One region of the Cronobacter malonaticus LMG 23826 genome, then DNA from elsewhere that is predicted to be linked to it. Evidence: predicted binding sites of a transcription regulator. Region 1 holds the regulator's gene; the other holds the start of a gene.
What was found. Region 1 encodes LexA, which represses DNA repair genes until DNA is damaged. Its sites were predicted from a motif close to TNCTGTATGTACATACAGNA; they were not measured.
Positions count from the first base shown of each region.

Region 2: dinG (ATP-dependent DNA helicase DinG) is a predicted target of LexA. The motif match lies at 5,491-5,510, and genes of this name have one in related genera.

Region 1 is NZ_CP013940.1:290,306-300,846, forward strand. It holds gene ubiC (chorismate lyase) at 1-389, shown strand, start outside; gene ubiA (4-hydroxybenzoate octaprenyltransferase) at 389-1,261, shown strand; gene plsB (glycerol-3-phosphate 1-O-acyltransferase PlsB) at 1,483-3,909, opposite strand; gene AFK66_RS01380 (diacylglycerol kinase) at 4,042-4,410, shown strand; gene lexA (transcriptional repressor LexA) at 4,519-5,127, shown strand; gene dinF (MATE family efflux transporter DinF) at 5,254-6,561, shown strand; gene AFK66_RS01395 (CsbD family protein) at 6,769-6,978, shown strand; gene zur (zinc uptake transcriptional repressor Zur) at 7,058-7,573, opposite strand; gene AFK66_RS01405 (cupin domain-containing protein) at 7,683-8,189, shown strand; gene AFK66_RS01410 (conjugal transfer protein TraF) at 8,338-9,618, shown strand; gene dusA (tRNA dihydrouridine(20/20a) synthase DusA) at 9,709-10,541, shown strand, end outside.
Region 2 is NZ_CP013940.1:2,725,610-2,736,150, reverse strand. It holds gene AFK66_RS12870 (glycoside hydrolase family 1 protein) at 1-929, opposite strand, end outside; gene AFK66_RS12865 (glycoside hydrolase family 1 protein) at 939-2,411, opposite strand; gene AFK66_RS12860 (beta-glucoside-specific PTS transporter subunit IIABC) at 2,423-4,279, opposite strand; gene licT (BglG family transcription antiterminator LicT) at 4,387-5,232, opposite strand; gene dinG (ATP-dependent DNA helicase DinG) at 5,525-7,705, shown strand; gene AFK66_RS22840 (fimbrial protein) at 7,696-8,205, opposite strand; gene AFK66_RS12840 (fimbrial protein) at 8,219-9,199, opposite strand; gene AFK66_RS12835 (fimbria/pilus outer membrane usher protein) at 9,223-10,541, opposite strand, start outside.

The DNA of each region.
Region 1 (10,541 bases):
GTTTTTGCCAGCGTGTGACGGTCGACATACTGTTTGAGGGCTTTGTCGGCCCCGAGGCGCTGGAGGAAGAGGGCGAGTTTTTGCCTCAGGAGCCGCGCTACTGGCTGCGCGAAATTCTGCTGTGCGGCGACGGCGTGCCCTGGCTGGTCGGGCGCACAGTGGTGCCGGAGTCTACACTTTGTGGGCCAGAGCTGGCGTTGCAGCAGCTCGGTACCACGCCGCTGGGCCGTTATCTCTTTACCTCATCCACCCTCACGCGTGATTTTATCCAGCCGGGCCGCAGCGACGAACTCTGGGGACGCCGCTCTCTGCTGAGGCTTTCCGGCAAACCGCTGCTGCTGACTGAACTGTTTTTACCTGCATCACCTTTGTACGGAGAGGAAAAATAATGGAGTGGAGCCTGACGCAGAATAAGCTGCTCGCCTATCACCGCCTGATGCGCACCGATAAGCCGATTGGCGCGTTACTGCTGCTCTGGCCGACGCTGTGGGCGCTCTGGGTCGCGTCGCCTGGCGTGCCGCCGCTGTGGATACTCGCAGTGTTTGTGGCGGGTGTCTGGCTGATGCGCGCCGCAGGCTGCGTCGTGAATGATTACGCCGACCGTAAATTTGACGGGCACGTAAAGCGCACCGCGCATCGGCCGCTGCCGAGCGGCGACGTGACCGAAAAAGAGGCGCGCAATCTGTTCGTTATTCTGGTGCTGCTGTCATTTTTGCTGGTGCTAACGCTGAATGTGAAAACCATTCTGCTCTCGGTGGCAGCGCTGGCGCTGGCCTGGATGTATCCGTTTATGAAGCGCTACACCCATCTGCCGCAGGTGGTGCTGGGTGCTGCGTTTGGCTGGTCAATTCCAATGGCGTTTTGCGCGGTGAGTGAATCGCTGCCGTTGAGCTGCTGGCTGATGTTTTTCGCCAATATCTGCTGGGCGGTGGCGTACGATACGGAATATGCGATGGTCGATCGCGATGACGACGTGAAAATCGGCGTTAAGTCGACGGCCATTCTTTTCGGACGCCACGACAAGCTGATTATCGGGCTGTTGCAGATAGCCGTGCTGGCGCTGCTTGGCACAGTCGGCTGGCTGAACGGTCTGGGGGCGTTTTACTATGCCGGTCTCGCAGGCGCGGGCGCGCTGTTTATCTGGCAGCAAAAAATCATCGCCGGGCGCGATCGCGACGCCTGTTTCCGCGCCTTTTTGAATAATAACTACGTGGGGTTGCTGGTGTTTATCGGCCTGGCGTTAAGTTATCTGAAGTTCTGATAAAAGCGGGGAAACCCGCTTTTTTTATGGCTGACGGCCGTGCGGTGATGGCGGGTACGCTGCGCTTACCCGCCCTACATTTTTTCGGCGAGCAAGATTATGAGTAGGGTGGGTAAGCGAAGCGCACCCACCACCCACAGCGTTATCAGCCATTACCCCTGTTTTCCGCCAATAAAAAAGGCGGGTTTCCCCGCCTTATTACTGTCTGTCGCCAGACTCAATCACGCGCCCGCTTGTGCCGCCGCGCTCTCGATAGTCAGTCTGACATCGGAGGTCATCAGCTCTGCCAGCATCTGGTAAACCTTCATGGTTTCCGCCGGTTCGGCATCGCCCGTATCGCTGATATAGCCTTCATCGCGCAGCGTCAGCACCAGCGTTGAGAACACCGCTTTATCGAAGAACTCCGGTGCGTTAATGCCGTGCAGCACCGAAAGGCGCTGCGCCACCGTGCGGCTCTCTTTTTCAAGCGTACCGCGGTTGATGGACGGATTGGCGCTCAGCAGCCAGAAGGTAATCGCGTAGCGTTGCAGCGTTTCGCGCACGCCAGCGGCCAGCAACTGCAGCGTGCGGGAGCGCGCCGGGTTCACCTGAAGCCATTCGTCATCAGCAAGAATAAGCCCCTGCTGCGCCAGCTCGTTAACCAGCGCATCGACGACCGCCGACACTTCTTCTTTCTCCCAGCGCAGGAACAGCTCCGTCTTCAGCATCGGGAATAACAGTTCCACCTGCTGCTGCACCGCCTCACGGCTGATGCGACGATGCTGGGTGACGATAGCCGCGATAAGCGACGGCAGCACCAGCATATGCATGATGTTATTGCGGTAGTAAGTCATCAGCACCGCTTGTTCGCGCGGCAGCACGATGATGTCGCCAATGGTGTCTTTCTCGACTTCAAACTTATTCATCTGCAGCGCGTGCTCAATGAGCTGCGTCGCCGTGGCGTCCGGCACCGTGGCGTCTGCGGCGTAAGGCACGTTACGCAGCAGGCTCAGGTAGCAATCCAGCTGTTCGGTTAACTGCTCACGCGTTAACGAACGCTGGCGCGAAGCCAGCAGCGCGGTGCAACACAGGTTCATGGCGTTGGCCGCGCCCGCGTTGTTGATACGCACCATCAACTGAGCGGCAATCTCGTTCACCGTCGGGGTCAGCCACGCCGGGCGTACCGCCTCGATAGGATCGATAGCATCGCGCCACTCCGGCACGTGCTGGTTCAGGAAGGTCATCAGCGGCAATGGTTCACCGAAGTTCACATAACCCTGACCGAGGTTACGCAGTTTGCTTAAGCCGCGCAGCATCTGCAGCAGGCTCTCTTTCTCTTTGGTGGCGCCGCGCAGCTCTTTAGCGTATGTGCCCACTTCCATCACATGCTCATAACCGATGTAAATCGGCACCAGCGTAATCGGACGCGTGCCGCCGCGCAGCATAGCCTGGATGGTCATGGAGAGCGTGCCGGTTTTCGGGTCAAGCAGACGGCCAGTACGTGAACGCCCGCCTTCCACGAAATATTCCACCGAATAGCCACGGCTGAAGAGTTCGCCGAGATATTCGCGAAACACCGTCGAGTAAAGCTTGTTGCCCTTAAAGGTGCGGCGAATAAAGAACGCGCCCAGGCGGCGGAAAATCGGTCCGGCGGGCCAGAAGTTCAGGTTGATGCCCGCGGCAATATGTGGCGGCACAAGCCCCTGATGGTAGAGCACATATGAGAGCAGCAGATAGTCCATATGGCTGCGGTGGCAGGGCACATAGACAATTTCGTGGCCGTCGTGGGCGAGCTGACGCACACGTTCGGCGTTATGCACATTAATGCCCTGGTAGAGGCGGTTCCAGGTAAATCCAAGCACGCGATCGGTAATACGAATCGCCTCGTAAGAGAAGTCGGCGGCGATCTCTTCCATCAACGCGACGGCATTCTGCTGGGCTTTCTCGTGCGAGATTTTTTTGGTGCGCGCTTCGTCTTCAACGGCGCGAGCAATCGCTTTTGACGAGAGCAGTTTATTAAAGAGATCCTGGCGCGCAGGCAGGCGCGGACCGACGGCGGCGAGGCGCTGACGGGCGAAGTGCATACGCGCCACGCGCGCCAGTTTCTGGGCGATGCGTTTGTCGGTGCCGTGCTCGGTCGCCATGCGGCGCAGCGATACGGGCGGTGAGAAGCGCACAAAGCTGTCGCGACCAAGCCACGAGACCGCAAAGAATTTCTGAATGCCGTTCAGCATGCGCAGCGGCGGGTTTTCCTCGCCTTTTTCTCGCCCCGGTGAGCGGCCAAACATGACCGACACCGGCACCATCTGGACGTCGAGATCCGGGTTGCTGCGGTGCAGATCGAGATAATTGTGGAACAGTTTGATCGATTCTTCTTTCGGCGTGTAGTAGGTAAACACGCGCGGGCCGCCATGGATAAACACATAGCGCGGCAGTTCGGTGCCGTCGATGACCAGCGGATCCAGCGGATCGGGCAGATCGTGCTCCAGGCACTGCGCCCGCAGCGTCAGGAGATCCGCCTTCGAGTTATACGGCAACACGTACATAATAGGGCGTGACGTATCCAGCCCAAGTTCGGGGCAGGGCGCCGCCGGGATGGACTTGCTTTTTACCAGCACGCTTAATGGTAAATTAAGTAATTTGTAGTAAATTCGTGGCCAACCGGACATAAACGATGTAAAGCCTCTGGTTAATAATGCAATTGCGGCGCAAGAATATCAGAAACTCCGTAGAATTTCTGTGGTGCTTCTTTATCGAAGCGCATTAGCATTGACGCCTGAATTTAAAAAAGGTTTCTTGTCATGGCCAATAACACCACGGGGTTAACCCGAATTATTAACGCTGCCGGCTATTCCTGGAAGGGATTACGCGCCGCCTGGAAAAATGAAGCTGCATTTCGCCAGGAAGGGGTTGCCGTGATAGCGGCAATTCTTATCGCCTGCTGGCTGGATGTCGATCCTGTCACCCGCGTGCTGCTGATTGGCTCCGTTACGCTGGTAATGATTGTCGAAATTCTCAACAGCGCCATTGAAGCGGTGGTGGATCGCATCGGCCCTGAATTTCATGAGCTTTCAGGGCGCGCCAAAGATATGGGCTCCGCTGCCGTTCTGCTGTCGATTATCCTCGCGCTGATCGTGTGGGTCACGCTGCTCTGGCAGCATTTGCGATAAGTTTTCCAGAAATCGCGAAAGAAGCGCTTTTTTAACCGGTTATGGTTTTAAAATCACCTTTAGCTGTATATACTCACAGCATCACTGTATATGCACCCAGGGGGCGGAATGAAAGCATTAACTACCAGGCAACAAGAGGTGTTTGATCTCATTCGGGATCACATCAGCCAGACCGGCATGCCGCCTACGCGTGCGGAAATCGCGCAACGTCTGGGTTTCCGTTCACCGAACGCCGCGGAAGAGCACCTTAAAGCGCTGGCGCGTAAAGGGGTGATTGAGATTGTCTCCGGCGCGTCGCGCGGTATCCGTCTGTTGCAGGAAGACGAAACCGGCCTGCCGCTGATAGGGCGCGTGGCGGCGGGCGAACCGCTGCTGGCTCAGCAACATATCGAAGGGCATTATCAGGTTGATCCTGGCCTGTTTAAGCCAAACGCCGATTTTCTGCTGCGTGTTAGCGGGATGTCGATGAAAGATATCGGGATTATGGACGGCGATCTGCTGGCGGTTCATAAAACGCAGGATGTGCGTAACGGGCAGGTCGTCGTCGCGCGCATTGATGATGAAGTAACGGTGAAACGCCTGAAAAAACAGGGTAATACCGTTGAGCTTCTGCCGGAAAACAGCGAGTTTAAACCGATTGTGGTTGATCTGCGCGAGCATAACTTCTCAATCGAAGGTCTGGCCGTCGGCGTTATCCGCAACGGCGAATGGCTCTGATGCGTCACCCGGCTCTCTGAGGCCGCATTACCGTAACTGGCCCGCCCCGGTTACGGTAATGACTTCTCCCGTTAGCTAAAGCCCTTCATACTTTTTCTTCTTCGCGTAACGGCATCGGAACGCCATATGCCCTTTCTGACATCTACTGATAAAGCTCTCTGGCGCCTCGCGCTGCCAATGATTTTCTCCAATATCACCGTACCGCTCTTAGGCCTGGTCGATACCGCCGTTATAGGTCATCTCGACAGCCCCGTATACCTTGGCGGCGTCGCGGTGGGGGCTACCGCCACCAGTTTCCTGTTTATGCTGCTGCTCTTTTTACGCATGAGCACCACCGGGCTAACTGCGCAGGCGTTCGGCGCGCGCGATCCGGTAGCGCTGGCCCGCGCCCTGGTGCAGCCTATGGCGCTGGCGCTGATTGCCGGTGTGCTGATCATCGCCCTGCGCGAGCCGCTGATTCATCTGGCGCTGCATGTTACCGGCGGCAGCGACGCGGTGCTGACGCAGGCCCGGCGGTTTCTGGAGATCCGCTGGCTCAGCGCGCCCGCGGCGCTCGCTAATCTGGTGCTGCTTGGCTGGCTGTTAGGCGTGCAGTACGCCCGCGCGCCGGTGATCCTGCTGGTGGTCGGCAATCTGCTTAATATCGTGCTCGATCTCTGGTTCGTCATGGGGCTTGGCCTTAACGTCCAGGGCGCGGCGCTGGCGACAGCGATAGCGGAATACGCGACGCTTGGCATCGGTCTCATGATGGCAGCCCGCGTGCTGCGCCTGCGCGGTATTACCCTTTCGATGCTGAAAATGGCGTGGCGCGGCGGCGTTGGCAGGCTGCTTGCGCTTAACCGCGACATCATGCTGCGTTCGCTGCTGTTGCAGCTCTGCTTCGGTTCCATCACGGTGTTTGGCGCACGGCTCGGCAGCGATATCGTCGCGGTGAACGCCATTCTGATGACCCTTCTGACCTTCACCGCCTATGCGCTTGATGGCTTCGCCTATGCCGTAGAAGCCCATGCCGGGCAGGCCTTCGGCGCGCAGGATAAATCGCAGCTTAACAGCGTCTGGCGCGCGGCATGCCGACAAGCAGGGATGGTGGCGCTGGCATTCGCGCTGCTGTATGCAGTGGCGGGGCAGTACATTGTGTCGCTATTGACCTCATTACCTTCGCTCCAGGCGCTGGCGCAGCCCTATCTCTTCTGGCAGGCGATCCTGCCGGTCGTCGGCGTCTGGTGTTATCTGCTGGACGGTATGTTTATCGGCGCGACGCGCGGGGCGGAGATGCGCAACAGCATGGCCGTCGCGGCGCTCGGTTTTGGCCTGACGCTGCTCACACTGCCAGCGCTTGGCAACCATGGCCTGTGGCTGGCGCTCACCTTTTTCCTGGCGCTGCGTGGGTTGTCGCTCGGCTATTTATGGCGCCGGGGGCGTCTTTTGCACTGAGTTTCCCTGACGTATCACATCGCCCATAAAAGAAAATTTGTCGGCGTCAGCGCTTCGTTATGGTTAAAGATTCTGAATATCCCACCGGGGTTAAAATTGACGTCTAAAATAAGTAGTACGTTCAGCAAATGATGAAGATGACTCGGGCTGAACCCCCACAGGAAAACCTGTGAGACTGATTCACTACCGAATGTTAAGGAGACGTCTATGAACAGAGATGAAGCTGGCGGTAACTGGAAACAGTTTAAAGGTAAAGTGAAAGAGCAATGGGGTAAATTAACCGACGATGATATGACCATCATCGAAGGGAAACGTGACCAGCTGGTAGGTAAAATCCAGGAACGTTACGGTTACGCGAAAGACGAAGCCGACAAGGAAGTGACTGACTGGGAAAGCCGCCACGATTACCGCTGGTAATCGGGCCACCACCTCAAACGGTATTTTCCCTCTGAGGCTGCCCTGCCCACCGGTACAAGGATGTACCACCCAACCTGATTTAACGTCCTTTCTTTTTCACCGTAATGCTGTGGTCGTGACCACATTGCCCCTGATGGCGACACGCCTCAATTTCTGCACACGCCGCACACAGCCCATGCGCTTCAATGACGTTATGACGCAGCGCAAAGCCCATTCTGGCCGCCAGCGCATGCATGATATCTTCCACGCCTTCCGCTGCCTCTTCTTTGACCACGCCGCATCTGTCGCAAATGAACATGGCTGAAGTATGCGCCGGGTTATCAAACAGATGACACAACACATAGCTGTTGGTGGACTCCACCTTATGAACAAACCCCTGCTCTAGCAGAAAATCGAGCGCGCGGTAAACGGTGGGCGGTTTCGCCTGCGGTTCGCTTTCGCGTAATAAATCAAGCAGATCGTAAGCGCTGATAGCCCCCGGCTGGATGGTCATCAGGCGCAGCACTTCGAGGCGCTGCGGAGTCAGGCGCACATTACGTTGCTGGCAGAGCTTTTCAGCCTGCGCCAGAACTTCCTGCGAAATCGTCGTATCCATCGGCATCCTCTATGAATCGTGTTTATGTCATCACTTTATCATGAACTGGCTGAAACACCGACATCCCGCCTGTGTTATACCTTTCAGGGAACATTAACCGGAGGTTTATATGCATACGCGGCCTGAATGTATTTGTCACTGGCAGGAAGTCGAAGGCAACGATGACGCCTGTTACCCGGACAGCGACGAACTGATGTCCATCGGCGCGCCGCTGGCGAAGCGTACCGGGCTTACGCGGCTCGGCATTCATCATGAGCGCCTGCCGCCGGGGCGTCGTACGTCTTACCCGCATGCCGAAAGCAGCGAAGAAGAGTTTGTCTATGTGCTCGAAGGCTTTCCGGATGTCTGGCTAAACGGTGAGCTATGGCCGTTAAAACCGGGCGACAGCGTGGGGTTCCCGGCAGGCACCGGGCTTTGCCACACGTTCATTAATAATACCGACAGCGAAGTCCGGCTGCTGGTAGTAGGCGAGGCGAACAAACCGGAAAACCGGGTTTACTATCCGCTTAACGGCCCTTACGCCGCCACGCGCCCGGATCGCTGGATAGACCATCCGCCACAATTTTTTGGTCCACACGACGGCTTACCTACACGAATTAAGAACCCTAATCTATAAATAATGAGGGCGATCACGAAACGAGCCCGGAAATGCCGTTGAGCTTTTAGCCTCAACCTCTGGCGTAGTGCGTTCTTCACAACAGAAATCGTCTCTGTCATGAACTGACAGAGGATGTCATTCATGTTGCTAATAAGCAGGGTAAACAGTGAAAAATATAATCAAACCTTCAGTGGCAGCCGTCGCCCTTTCTCTGGTGATGGCCAATCAGGCGAGTGCGGCAAATACCTGGGCGCAGGCGCGTAACGATGCGATGGGCGGCACCGGCGTGGCGTCAGCCGATTACGGCAGCGGCGCGTTAATTAACCCGGCGCTGCTGGCACGTTCACAGCCAGAAGATGACATTACGGTGATTTTGCCGGCATTACAGGCGCAAATTACCGATAAAGACAATCTCGAAGATGAGATAGACCATATTAGCGATCGCGTCGATTATTATCGCGATGTGGTGAACAGCCTGACGCCGGGGGATATCGCGGCCAACCCGATCGGTACGCTGCGTCAGTTCCAGGGCGCGGCGCGTGAACTGGGCGACGAGCTGGAATATCTGCGCGGCAAAACGGCAAGCGCACGCGCGGCGGGCGGTATCGCGGTCAGTATTCCAAACGACGTGCTGGCGGTGGCCTTTGTGGCGAAAGCGTATGCGCATGCGCGCGTCAGCACCCGCGTGGATCAAAGCGATATCGATTACCTGCGTCGCATCCAGAACGATGATATCTACGCGGGCACACAAATCATCAACGCTGCGATCAACGGCTCTGACGCTATCACCGATCGCCTGACGTCCACCGCGTTTGGCCGTGCGGCGATCGTTTCTGATTATGGCGTGGCGTTCGCGCATCGGTTCCAGGTGGGTGATGTGCCGGTCTCCGTCGGCGTCACGCCGAAGCTGCAGAAAACCTGGCTCTATAACTACACCGCGTCGATTTATAACTACGACAGCAGCGACTGGAACAGCTCGCGCTATCGCAACGACGACACCGGTTTCAACGTCGACGCCGGTGTGGCGGCGGATTTCGGCCCGAACTGGACCGTGGGCGTGAGCGGGCAGAACCTGATGTCGCGTGATATCGATACCAAAGAGGTCAACGGGTATAAAGATACCTATCAGATCTCGCCGCTGGTGACGGCGGGCGTGGCCTGGCATAACGATCTGGTAACCCTGAGCGCCGATGGCGATCTGACGGAAACCAAAGGCTTTAAGAGCGAGGAGAACTCACAGTTTGTCGGCGTGGGTGCCGAAGTACGTCCGCTTAACTGGCTGGCGGTGCGTGCTGGTTTCCGCGCAGACGTGAAAGATAATGAGAGCAACGTGTTTACCGCGGGTGTCGGTTTCGCGCCGTTTAACCGCGTGCATCTCGATCTGACAGGCATTGTCGGTGAAGACGAAACCTGGGGCGCAGGCGCGCAGTTGAGCCTGACCTTCTGATCATGTGCAGGGGCGCAGTGCGCCCCTGCCTGAAGTTTGTGCTATAGTAACGCCCCTTTTTCAGCCCGAACTTCGACTCGCTTAGCTATTATGACGTCCACATCCCGTAACGCTTTCCCCGCCCATCGCTTTTCCATCGCGCCGATGCTCGACTGGACCGATCGCCACTGCCGCTACTTCCTGCGTCAGCTTTCGTCCCAGGTGTTGCTCTATACCGAAATGGTGACGACCGGCGCGATCATTCATGGCAAAGGGGATTACCTCGCCTATAGCGAAGAGGAACATCCGGTGGCGTTGCAACTGGGCGGGAGCGATCCGGCGGCGCTGGCGCACTGCGCGAAGCTCGCCGAGGAGCGCGGCTATGACGAGATAAACCTTAACGTCGGCTGCCCGTCCGACCGTGTCCAGAATGGCCGCTTCGGCGCCTGCCTGATGGGCGAGGCGCAACTCGTCGCCGATTGCGTCAGGGCGATGCGCGATGTGGTTTCCATTCCGGTGACGGTGAAAACTCGTATCGGTATTGACGACCAGGACAGCTACGAATTCCTCTGCGATTTCGTCGGCACCGTGGCGGAGCAGGGCGGCTGCGACACCTTTATTATTCATGCGCGCAAGGCGTGGCTCTCCGGCCTCAGCCCAAAAGAGAACCGCGAAATCCCGCCGCTGGATTATCCGCGCGTTTACCAGCTTAAGCGCGATTTCCCGCAGCTTACGATGTCGATTAACGGCGGCATCAAAACGCTGGATGACGTGAAAACGCACCTTGAACATATGGATGGCGTAATGGTGGGCCGCGAGGCGTACCAGAATCCTGGCATACTGGCGTCGGTCGATCGCGAAATCTTCGGGCTTGATGTGCCGGATGCCGATCCGGTGGCGGTAGTGCGCGCCATGTATCCTTACATTGAGGGCGAGCTGGCGAA
Region 2 (10,541 bases), 1.9 Mb from region 1:
GCTTTATGCAGCACGCTGCGATAATAACTAAAGCCGAGATAATCCGAAGGGTATTGCGCCAGCAGTTCGGCATCACCAGGACGAATATCCAGATGAATGTCGTTATCACGAAACAGCCGTGTTGCGTAGGCCGGATAATGCCCGCGCATCATCACGTCGGCGTAAAACAGCGAGCGGCGGCGCAGCTGGTAGGTGGCGAACACGTCATCCGGGTTGCAGGTGGCCGGGTAGACGGTGCTTAACGACAACATACAGCCGATTTTCGCCTGCGGGATAATCTCGTGGCACAGCTTATTGGCGAGCGCGTTGGCGACAAACTGATGATGATTGGCCTGGTAAATCGCCTGCGGCGACGCGCCTGCCTCCACCGCGCCGGTGGCGAACGGCATCCGGTTCATGTTGTTCAGTTCGTTAAAGGTCATCCAGTATTTGACCTTATGCTGATAGCGGCGAAACACCGTCTCGCAGTAGCGGGTGAAGAAATCGATAAGCTCGCGGTTCTGCCAGCCGCCGTATTCCTCAAACAGCGCCAGCGGCGTTTCGTAGTGGGAAAGCGTAATCACCGGCTCAATGCCATATTTCAGCAGCTCGTCGAACAGGGCGTCGTAAAAGGCGAGGCCCGCCTCGTTCGGCGTCAGCTCATCGCCGCGCGGGAAGATACGCGACCAGGCAATCGACGTGCGAAAGCATTTGAAGCCCATTTCGGCGAACAGTGCCACATCCTCTTTGTAGCAATGATAAAAATCGATGGCCTCGTGGCTCGCGTAATAAAGAGTCGGGTCAATCACCGCGTCGTGTTTGCCGGAGGCGATGCCGCCGCGCACCACGTCGGCGATGGACGGCCCCTTGCCATCCGCATTCCACGCGCCTTCGGCCTGATTGGCGGCAATCGCGCCGCCCCATAAAAAGTTATCCGGGAAAATCGCCATGTCTGCTCCTTAATCGCTGAGATCTGCGCCGTTCGAGGCGATGACTTTTTTGTACCAGTGGAAGCTTTTCTTGCGCGAACGCGCCTGGGTGCCGTTGCCCATGTCGTCCTGATCGACGTAGATAAAACCGTAACGTTTGGAGATCTGCGCGGTGCCGGCGCTCACCACGTCAATCGGTCCCCACCAGGTGTAACCAAAGAGCTTCACGCCGTCGGCAATCGCCTCCTGCATCTGACCGATATGCTGGCGCAGATACTCAATGCGGTAGTCGTCGTTGATGGTGCCGTCAGAGGCGGGCGTATCTATCGCGCCGAGGCCGTTTTCGGCAATAAACAGTGGCTTCTGGTAACGGTCGTAAAGCTGGTTGAGCGCCAGGCGCAGCCCTTGCGGGTCTATCTGCCAGCCCCAGTCGCTCTGCGGCAGATACGGGTTGCGAATGCCGCCGGTGATGAGATTGCCGGTCACGCCTTCAAGCTGCTCCGGGTGCGCGCTGACGGTGCTCGACATGTAATAGCTGAACGAGACGTAATCGACCGGATAGAGGCGCAGGATCTCGTCGTCGCCCACCAATTTTTCCAGCCGGACGTTTTTTTCCGCGAACATACGTTCGGTCCAGGCCGGGTAGTAGCCGCGCGCCTGCACATCGCTGAAGAACAGCGAGACGCGCTGCTCCTCTTCGCACGCCTGCAAATCGTCCGGGTGACAGGTGCGCGGGTAGAGCATCTGGTAGCTTATCATGCAGCCCACCTGCGAGCCGGGGATTATCTCGTGACACGCTTTGGTCGCGAGTGCGCTCGCCACAAACTGGTGGTGCGCGCCCTGATATTTCGCCTGCTCCAGATGCGGATGATCTTCTTCAATCACGCCGACGCTGACGTACGGGTGGTGCTTCACGCAGTTGATCTCGTTAAAGGTCATCCAGTATTTGACCTTTTTGCGATAGCGTGTGAAGACGGTGGTGGCGAAGCGCACATAAAAATCCACCAGCTGGCGGTTGGGCCAGCCGCCGTAATCAGTCACCAGCGCGAGCGGCATTTCGTAGTGCGAAAGTGACACGATCGGCTCAATATTGTGCTTTCGCAGCGTGTCGAAAACGCGGTCGTAAAAGGCGAGGCCCGCTTCGTTCGGCTCGGTCTCATCGCCGCGCGGGAAAATACGCGTCCAGGCGACAGACATGCGAAAGCATTTAAAGCCCATTTCGGCAAACAGCGCGATATCTTCTTCGTAGCGGTGATAGAAATCGTTGCCCTTGCGCTTCGGGTAATATTTCGTGCTGTTGAGGTCCTGCGCCTCCGCCACCTGGCGGTGGGTCATGCCGAGCCACTGATCGAGCCAACGTTCTTTGGGCGTGCTGACGTCAAAGGTGTAGACATCAGAGACCGACAGCCCCTTGCCGTCGACGTTCCACGCGCCTTCAAGCTGGTTAGCGGCGGTCGCGCCGCCCCACAAAAAATCCTCAGGAAATGCTCTGGAAAAGGCCATGCTGTTCTCCCTTAAGCCGCCGCGGCGGTCAGTTTCAGAAAGGCTTCACGGGGTGCCACGTCGCCCTGTTTTAACGGGCTTATCTCGCCGTAGCAGTCGGTATTGGTGACGATAACAATGACGCTCGGGTCGATGTTGAGCGCGTTGAGCGCCGCCAGATCGAAGCTGATTAACGGTTGTCCGGCCTCGACGAACGCTCCGTTCTCTACATGGCGGGTAAAGTGCTGGCCGCCGAGTTTCACGGTGTCGATGCCGATATGAATTAAAACCTCTGCGCCGCAGTCGCTTCTGAGCGTCAGCGCATGGTTGCTGTCGAAAACCGATTCGATGCGCCCGTTCACTGGCGAGAGCAGCTCGCCGTTCTCGGGCACGATGGCGATGCCTTTGCCGAAGATTTCATCGGCGAAAACCGGGTCGCTGAGTGAGGAAAGGGGCGTGAGACGGCCGCTCACCGGCGCGAAGAGTTGCTCCTCGCGGGCGAGCGCCATGGGGCTGATTCCCGCCACTACTTCCGGCTCTGCCGACGCTTCAGCGGGCTCCTCAAAGCCCAGCAGGATGGTAATAAGCGCCGCGGCACAAAAGGCAATCGCCAGACTCGCCAGCGCCCACAGGAACGTGGGGCCGACGAGCGCCGGAATGCCCGGAATACCGCTTAAGGCGAAGGCGTACGTTTTCACGCCAAGCGCCATTGCAAACGCGCCGCCGCAGGCACCGCCAATAAGCGCCGCAGCGAAAGGGCGCTTAAAGCGAATGTTAATGCCATACATCGCAGGCTCGGTGATGCCCATCGCGGCGCTAAAGCTCGTGGAGAGCGCCAGCGTTTTGATTTTTTTATTGCGGGCGCGCAGGAAGACGCCGAACGCCGCGCCTGCCTGGCCCATATTGGCGACGTAAAAGAGGATTTTGAACGGGTCGTAGCCGAGCTTGCTTATATTGTTGATAACAATCGGCACCAGCACGTAGTGCATACCGGTAATAATCATCAGCGACAGCGTGCCGCCGACGATAACCCCCGCCAGCCAGCCCATGTTCGCCACCAGCCAGATAATGCCGCCGGAGAGCGCATTGCCAAGCAGAATACCGGCCGGGCCAATGGCGATAAGCGTAACCGGCGCGACAATCACCAGGCTTAGCAGCGGCACAAACATCGTTTTCAGCACAGCGGGCATCAGGCGGTCGATAAACCGCTCGACGTAACTGAGCAGCAGCACCGCCAGCAGAATAGGAATGACCGACGAGGCGTAAGAGACGCTGGAGACCGGCAGACCGAGAAACGCGACAGGCGCGCCGGATTTCAGCAGGGTGGTGAGCGTTGGGTGAAACAGCGTGGCGGCGAGCGCCACCGCCACATAGGGGTTTGCACCGAATTTATTCCCGGCGCTGAAGGCGAGCACCAGCGGCATAAAGAAAAAAACGCCGTCGCTTATCGCCATCAAAATTTGATACGTCTGGTTGCTGGCCTGCACCCAGCCCAGCGCGAGGCAGAGCGACAGCACGCCTTTGAGAATCCCCGCGCCGGCGATGGCCGGAATAATCGGCGAAAAGATCCCCGCGAGCCCCTCCAGCACCACGGAAACCGGGTTGCGGCGCTTCGGCGGCGCGGCCGCTTTTTTAGCCTCAAGCCCCGGCAACTGCGCGAGGATCGCCTGGCAGAGCGGCGCGACTTCGCTACCGATAATCACCTGGAACTGATCGCCTGAAAGATTAACGCCCATAACGCCGTCGAGATGTTCAAGCGCCGCGCGGTCCACCTTTTCAAGCGAGACCAGCGAAAAACGCAGGCGGGTAATACAGTGATAGAGCGAAAGAATATTCGCCTCGCCGCCGAGATGGGTAATTATCTGGCGCGCAGTATGCGGGTAGTGCATGGCTATTCCTCTCCAGAATGAAACCCTGCGGTTTCATTAAACAGTCGCCGGTATGATGACCGGCACGTTGCTGCCTCTGGGGTTTGCCTGAATAAACAGTAACAAGCCTAAAGGGAATGCGCTAAACGGTGTACGACGTTATCGATATGCACCGTTAAATAGAGCTTTTCCGAATGCGTCATCGCGTGGCGATAATTCTTTTCCACAAATTCGCTAATGGCTTCCACGCACGCCACGGTATTTTTATACCGCTGCTGTACCATCGCGAATAATTCGCTGTCGTCGTTTTCCAGCCGCTGGCCCTCTATTACCCGCTGGGCGAAAAACTTCACGTGGGTAATAAAGCGCTGGTAATTGAGCGACTGTTCATCGGGGCCGACGGCGAACCAGTATTTTACAATATTCTGGATCTGATAAATCAGCCGGATAATGTCGTTGATCTTGCCTTTCGGATCGTTAAGCCCGGCGTTCACAATATGCAGCGCGATGCTGCACGCCTCGCTGTCCGGCATCAGCACGCCGGTGCGCGCGGCAATCAGCGCCAGCGCCTGACGTCCGATGGCGTATTCTTCCTGATAAAAATGTCGCACTTCCCACTGTAACGGGTTGGCGATTTCAATGCCTTTCTGGCGGCGCTCAATGGCGTAAAAAAGATGATCGGCGAGCGTGACATAAATGCCTTCGCTTAATTTTATGCCGGGCGTCTGGCGCGCCAGCGCCACAATATCGTCGGTGAGCTGAACGATTTCTACCGGTATTTCATCCAGCAACACTTTAAAACGCGCCGAGACCGTATCGTCATGCAGACGAAATGTTTTCTCAATATGGCTGCTATTGACCGTTTCGCCCACGCGTGCGTTAAATCCAAGCCCCCGGCCGGTGACAATGACTTCCTGGCCGCGTTCGTCGACGGCGCTGACGACATTATTATTAAGGATTTGCTTAATGATCATCGCCGACTCCTGAAAGCAAAAACGGGCAAAACATAAATACAGGCACCAGGGAATTCCCCGGGGCTGCATTCAGGTTTTGCCCGCCGAACGGTAACAAGCACAATGCAATGTTAAAAAACCTAACACCCGCCTGGTATTCGGTCAATGAATGACCCGCGATTTATGATTAGCGTGACGATAATTTGTGATCCGCCTTGCGAATCGGGCCGCGCCGCGCGGGTAAAAAAAGGTTCAGCTGGCGGTGGAAAAGTGCCACAATAGTGGCTGTTTATACAGTATTTCAGGGCTTCAGATGGCATTAACCGCCGCGCAGAAATCGCAAATCGCCGCCTGGTATAAGGCGCTTCAGCAGCAAATTCCGGACTTCATTCCCCGCGCTCCGCAGCGGCAGATGATTGCGGAAGTGGCGAAAACCCTCGGCGGCGATGAAGGGCGGCATCTGGCTATCGAGGCGCCGACCGGCGTTGGCAAAACGCTTTCTTACCTGATCCCCGGTATCGCCATCGCCCGCGAAGAGCAAAAAACGCTGGTGGTGAGCACCGCCAACGTGGCGTTGCAGGATCAGATCTTCAGTAAAGATCTGCCGTTGCTGCGCAAAATCATCCCTGAACTGCGCTTTACCGCCGCCTTCGGGCGCGGGCGTTATGTCTGTCCGCGCAACCTCGCGGCGCTCTCCACCGACAGCGCCTCGCAGGGCGACTTGCTGGCGTTTCTTGACGACGAGCTGACGCCCAACAGCAAAGAAGAACAACAGCGCTGCGCGAAGCTCAAAGCCGATCTCGACAGCTACAAGTGGGACGGCCTTCGCGATCATACCGACCAGGCGATTGACGATAACCTCTGGTCGCGGCTCAGCACCGATAAAGCGAGCTGCCTTAACCGCAACTGCCATTACTATCGTGAATGCCCGTTCTTTGTGGCGCGCCGTGAGATTCAGGAGGCGGAAGTGGTGGTCGCCAACCATGCGCTAGTGATGGCGGCGCTGGAAAGCGAATCTGTTCTGCCGGAGCCAAAACATCTACTGCTGGTGCTTGATGAAGGCCACCATCTGCCGGACGTCGCCCGTGACGCGCTGGAGATGAGCGCCGACATCAGCGCGCCCTGGACGCGGTTGCAGCTCGATCTCTTTTGTAAGCTTGTCGCCACCTGCCTTGAGCAGTTCCGACCCAAAACCGTGCCGCCGCTCTCCACACCGGAGCGGCTGAACAATCACTGCGAAGAAGTCTACGAGCTGGTCGCCAGCATGAACCGTATCGTCGGGCTGCTGCTGCCGCCGGGCGAGGAGAGCGAGTTTCGCTTCCCGATGGGCGAGCTGCCGCAGGAGGTCATGGAAATCTGCGAGCGGCTGGCGAAGCTCACCGAAAACCTGCGCGGGCTGGCGGAGCTTTTCTTAAACGATCTCAGCGAAAAAACCGGCAGCCATGACATCGTGCGTCTGCACCGGGTGCTGTTGCAGATGAACCGCGCGCTCGGCCACTTTGAAGCGCAGAGCAAGCTCTGGCGGCTCGCCTCGCTGGCGCACGCCTCCGGCGCGCCGGTCTCGAAATGGGTGACGCGCGAGACCCGCGAAGGGCAGCCGCATATTTTCTTCCACTGCGTGGGCATTCGCGTCAGCGATCAGCTGGAAAAGCTCATCTGGCGGCAGGTGCCGCACGTGGTGGTGACCTCCGCCACGCTGCGCTCGCTGAACAGCTTCGCGCGGTTACAGGAGATGAGCGGCCTGCGCGATAAAGCGGGCGACCGCTTCGTGACGCTCGATTCGCCGTTTAATCATATCGAGCAGGGCAAAATTGTGATCCCGCGTCTGCGCCATGAGCCGCTGATGGAGCATGAAGAGGCGCACCTCGCCGAGATGGCGGCCTATTTCCGCGCGGAATATAAAAAGGGCGAGCATAAAGGGATGCTGGTGCTGTTCGCCAGTAACCGCGCGATGCAGACCTTTTTGTCCTTTGTGCCCGATCTGCGCCTCGGCCTGCTGGTGCAGGGCGATCAGCCGCGCTATCGGCTGGTGGAGCTACACCGCAAAAAAATAGAGCAGGGCGAGGCGAGCGTGCTGGTGGGGTTGCAGTCGTTTGCTGAGGGGCTTGATCTTAAGGGCGAACTGCTAAGCCAGGTGCATATCCATAAAATCGCCTTTCCGCCGGTGGACAGCCCGGTGGTGGTCACGGAGGGCGAATGGCTGAAAAGCCTCAACCGCTACCCGTTTGAAGTGCAAAGCCTGCCCGCGGCGTCGTTCAACCTCATTCAGCAGGTGGGGCGGCTTATCCGCAGCCACAGCTGCTGGGGCGAAGTGGTGATTTATGACCGCCGCCTGCTCACCAAATCCTACGGCAAGCGGCTGCTGGACGCGCTGCCGGTGTTCGCGATTGAGCAGCCCGAAGCGCCGGAGGCGTTAATCAAAAAAGCCCCAGCAAAACGCCCGGCAACAGGCCGCAAGGGCGCGCCTGCCCGGCGACGCAACGCTCACCGGTAAGTAAACGTCACCTGGACCGCCGTATCGAATGAGCCTGGTGCGAAAGCGTCGGTGGTGCGGATGTACCGTGCGCTAAAGTCCCAGGTGGCGCTGTGCGTCGTGGGGTCGACGGGCGCAGTGGCGGGTTCACCGTCTGGCAACATATACATTCCGCTGTTGCTTTCAATAATCTGTAACGCCAGCCCGCGTCCTGTACCATTATTTAAATAAGCGTTATTTTCATGCGGATCTCTTACTCCGCTAAAGGCAGCCTCAACGGCTGTGATCGTTGCAGGGCAGTTGATCACGCTCAGTTCAAAAGGCACTCTCGGCCCCCAGTCGTGGGGTTGTGAAAAGTCGCTGGCCAGCGCCTCACCCATTTCTACCGTTTTGTTTTTACTGCCACCTTCCACTTCACAGGACGCTGCCATAATGGCACCGTTAATTTGCAGATGAATATCGTCGGCCAGTGCCTGCGCAGCGGTGATGGTAAGGATCATCAGTATCAGTATTTGTTTCATCGCCCAGGCTCCCCTAGCGGTAAGCGACCGTAATCGTGGCGACGGCGTTAGCCGAGCCCGGCGTTACGGTAGCGGCGGTCTGGTAGTACTGGAGAGAGAACGGAATTCTGAGCGTCGTATTCGCGGCAGGAATATCACCGACCATTACGTAATGGTCAAAATCGGTATTCTGCGCATCGGTGAGGATCTGGACGCCAATACCTGTCGCGTTCCCTGCCTCCGGAGTCAGATTAATGACGGAAGGCTGTGTGGAGGCATAACCGTTGGCGCTGGAGACTTTTATGCCCACGCTGACCGGGTTATTACAGGTGGCGCTGACATCGAAATTGTACCAGCCAGAGCCACTCCCGATACCTTTAAACACAGAGGCAGGAACATTACCAAGGGGAATGGTGAGGCTTTTCGGATCCACGGAGCAGGTGACCGATTTATAGGTAATATTGCCTGCGTAGGAGATATTGTTCGGTGTGCCGATCGGGGCCTGGTTATAAACACCCACGCCAAATACCGTCTGCGACTGCTGGAGCGAGCCGGAGGCGATACTGTCCGAGGTTTTTACCAGCGCCAGCGTCACGTTAAAGTTAAAAGTATTATTACCATCGCTGGAGACATACCCCAGTGGGGTATTACGGGTATCGCAACTGATGCCACCGCCAACAATGCGCTGGCCGCGATCGTTAATTAAGGTAATCCCGATACCACTCACGCCCGTACTATAAACACCCGGCATGCCCGAAATTTCGCTGCCGCTACCGTAATAACAGCTAATGATCACCTGACCGGAGTAAGCCGTGCATGAGCCGTGGATATTCACGGTTTCGTCACTACCAGGTATGACAGAGCCCACCGGCAGAGTACTGGAAACCGCGATGGAGGCGACGGAGATAGTGTAAGGCATCATCGGCGCAGTGCAGGATGCCGCTTTAGCATGGGGCATAAACAGAAAGCTGCCTGCAAGCACCAGCAGCGCGCTGAACAGTTTTAGGATTCGCATATAAAGTTTCCTGATAACGCGCATTACACACACTGCGCGGAAAACGTGATAAAGGGAGTGCTGCTATTTTGTGAGGGCAGATGCCAGGTGGCCGCGCAGTGCTGGCTGGCGTCTTTTCCCCAGCTCACCTGCAACGTGCCCTGCGGTTGCAGGCCGGTCAGATAGACCTGACCGTCTTCACCAACGATAAACGCTTCTTCGACACCCTGTGCCGTCGCGGTCGCACCAAACGGCACAGGAGCACCATCTGCACGCCGTAACGTCATCAATGCGCGTGCGCCGGTACGGGTATCAAAGTGGGCGCGCACTACCGCGCCGCGTGTTGGCGTTACGGTCTGTACGGCCTGCGTGACATCGGCGTCGGCGGGCAGCGTTTCGGTGTCGAGTGCTATGGCGTTGCGACGATAAGGGCTGACGAAAGGTACGATGGTGTAGCCGCGGCCGTCTGTCGCAATGCCGGTCTGGTTAGCGATAGCGGTGTTATTTGCACCAGGCGCTTCCACCAGCGCGACGGTTTCCCCCATCTGCTGGCCGAACGTAATCCCGTGTGAATGGGCAATAATGCCGCCCTGGAAGCCGTAGTGGATTTGACGCTGGTGGCTGTCCTGACCGTAACCGGCGCTGGCTTCGCCATAAGCACCTTTATAATCCGCATTCAGCGAGGTGTTATTCGCAAGATCCTGGCTGTCATGGCTTTGCTGGATATTCCAGTTCAGCTTGTCACCGGCCAGTGCTGTTCCGTTCATACCGATATTTTGCGTGGTTCCCTGCTGACTGTTATTCAGGCTATAGCTCGCCCAGGTATCAGGCAGCCAGCGTTCGAGCGGTACGGAGAGGGTAAAGGACAATACGCGATCATTTTGTCGAATGGCGTTATCGCCTGTCGTGCTCGCGGTATTACGGTTCAGGCTGTAATTGAGCCCGTAGCTGATGCCATGCCAGCTATTGTTGTAACCGAGGCTGAGCGACGCCATTGCCTGGCGGCTGTTCCAGTAATTTTCTTTAAGCAGGCTGACGTTTAAGGAACCCAGCGAGTCACCCAGCGGTTGCTCAAGAGTAAGCTCGGTACGCTGCCTGCGGCGCAGCGGATTATCCCACTGGTTATCGGAGCGCAGGGCGTCAAACACCTCCTGCATCCCGTAATAATTTTCGCTACTAAAGCGGTAGCCCGCGACCGAGAGCGTGGCACCGGTCAGTGCGAGATCCTTACTGTAGCGGACGCGCCATGAGCGCCCCGTATGCTTATCTCCCAGTGCGAGTGTGGAAGTAGCCTCTGTCATATCCAGCGACAGCGCGCCAAACTTGCCCAGATTTTCACCGACGCCTAAAGCCAGCGCATGGT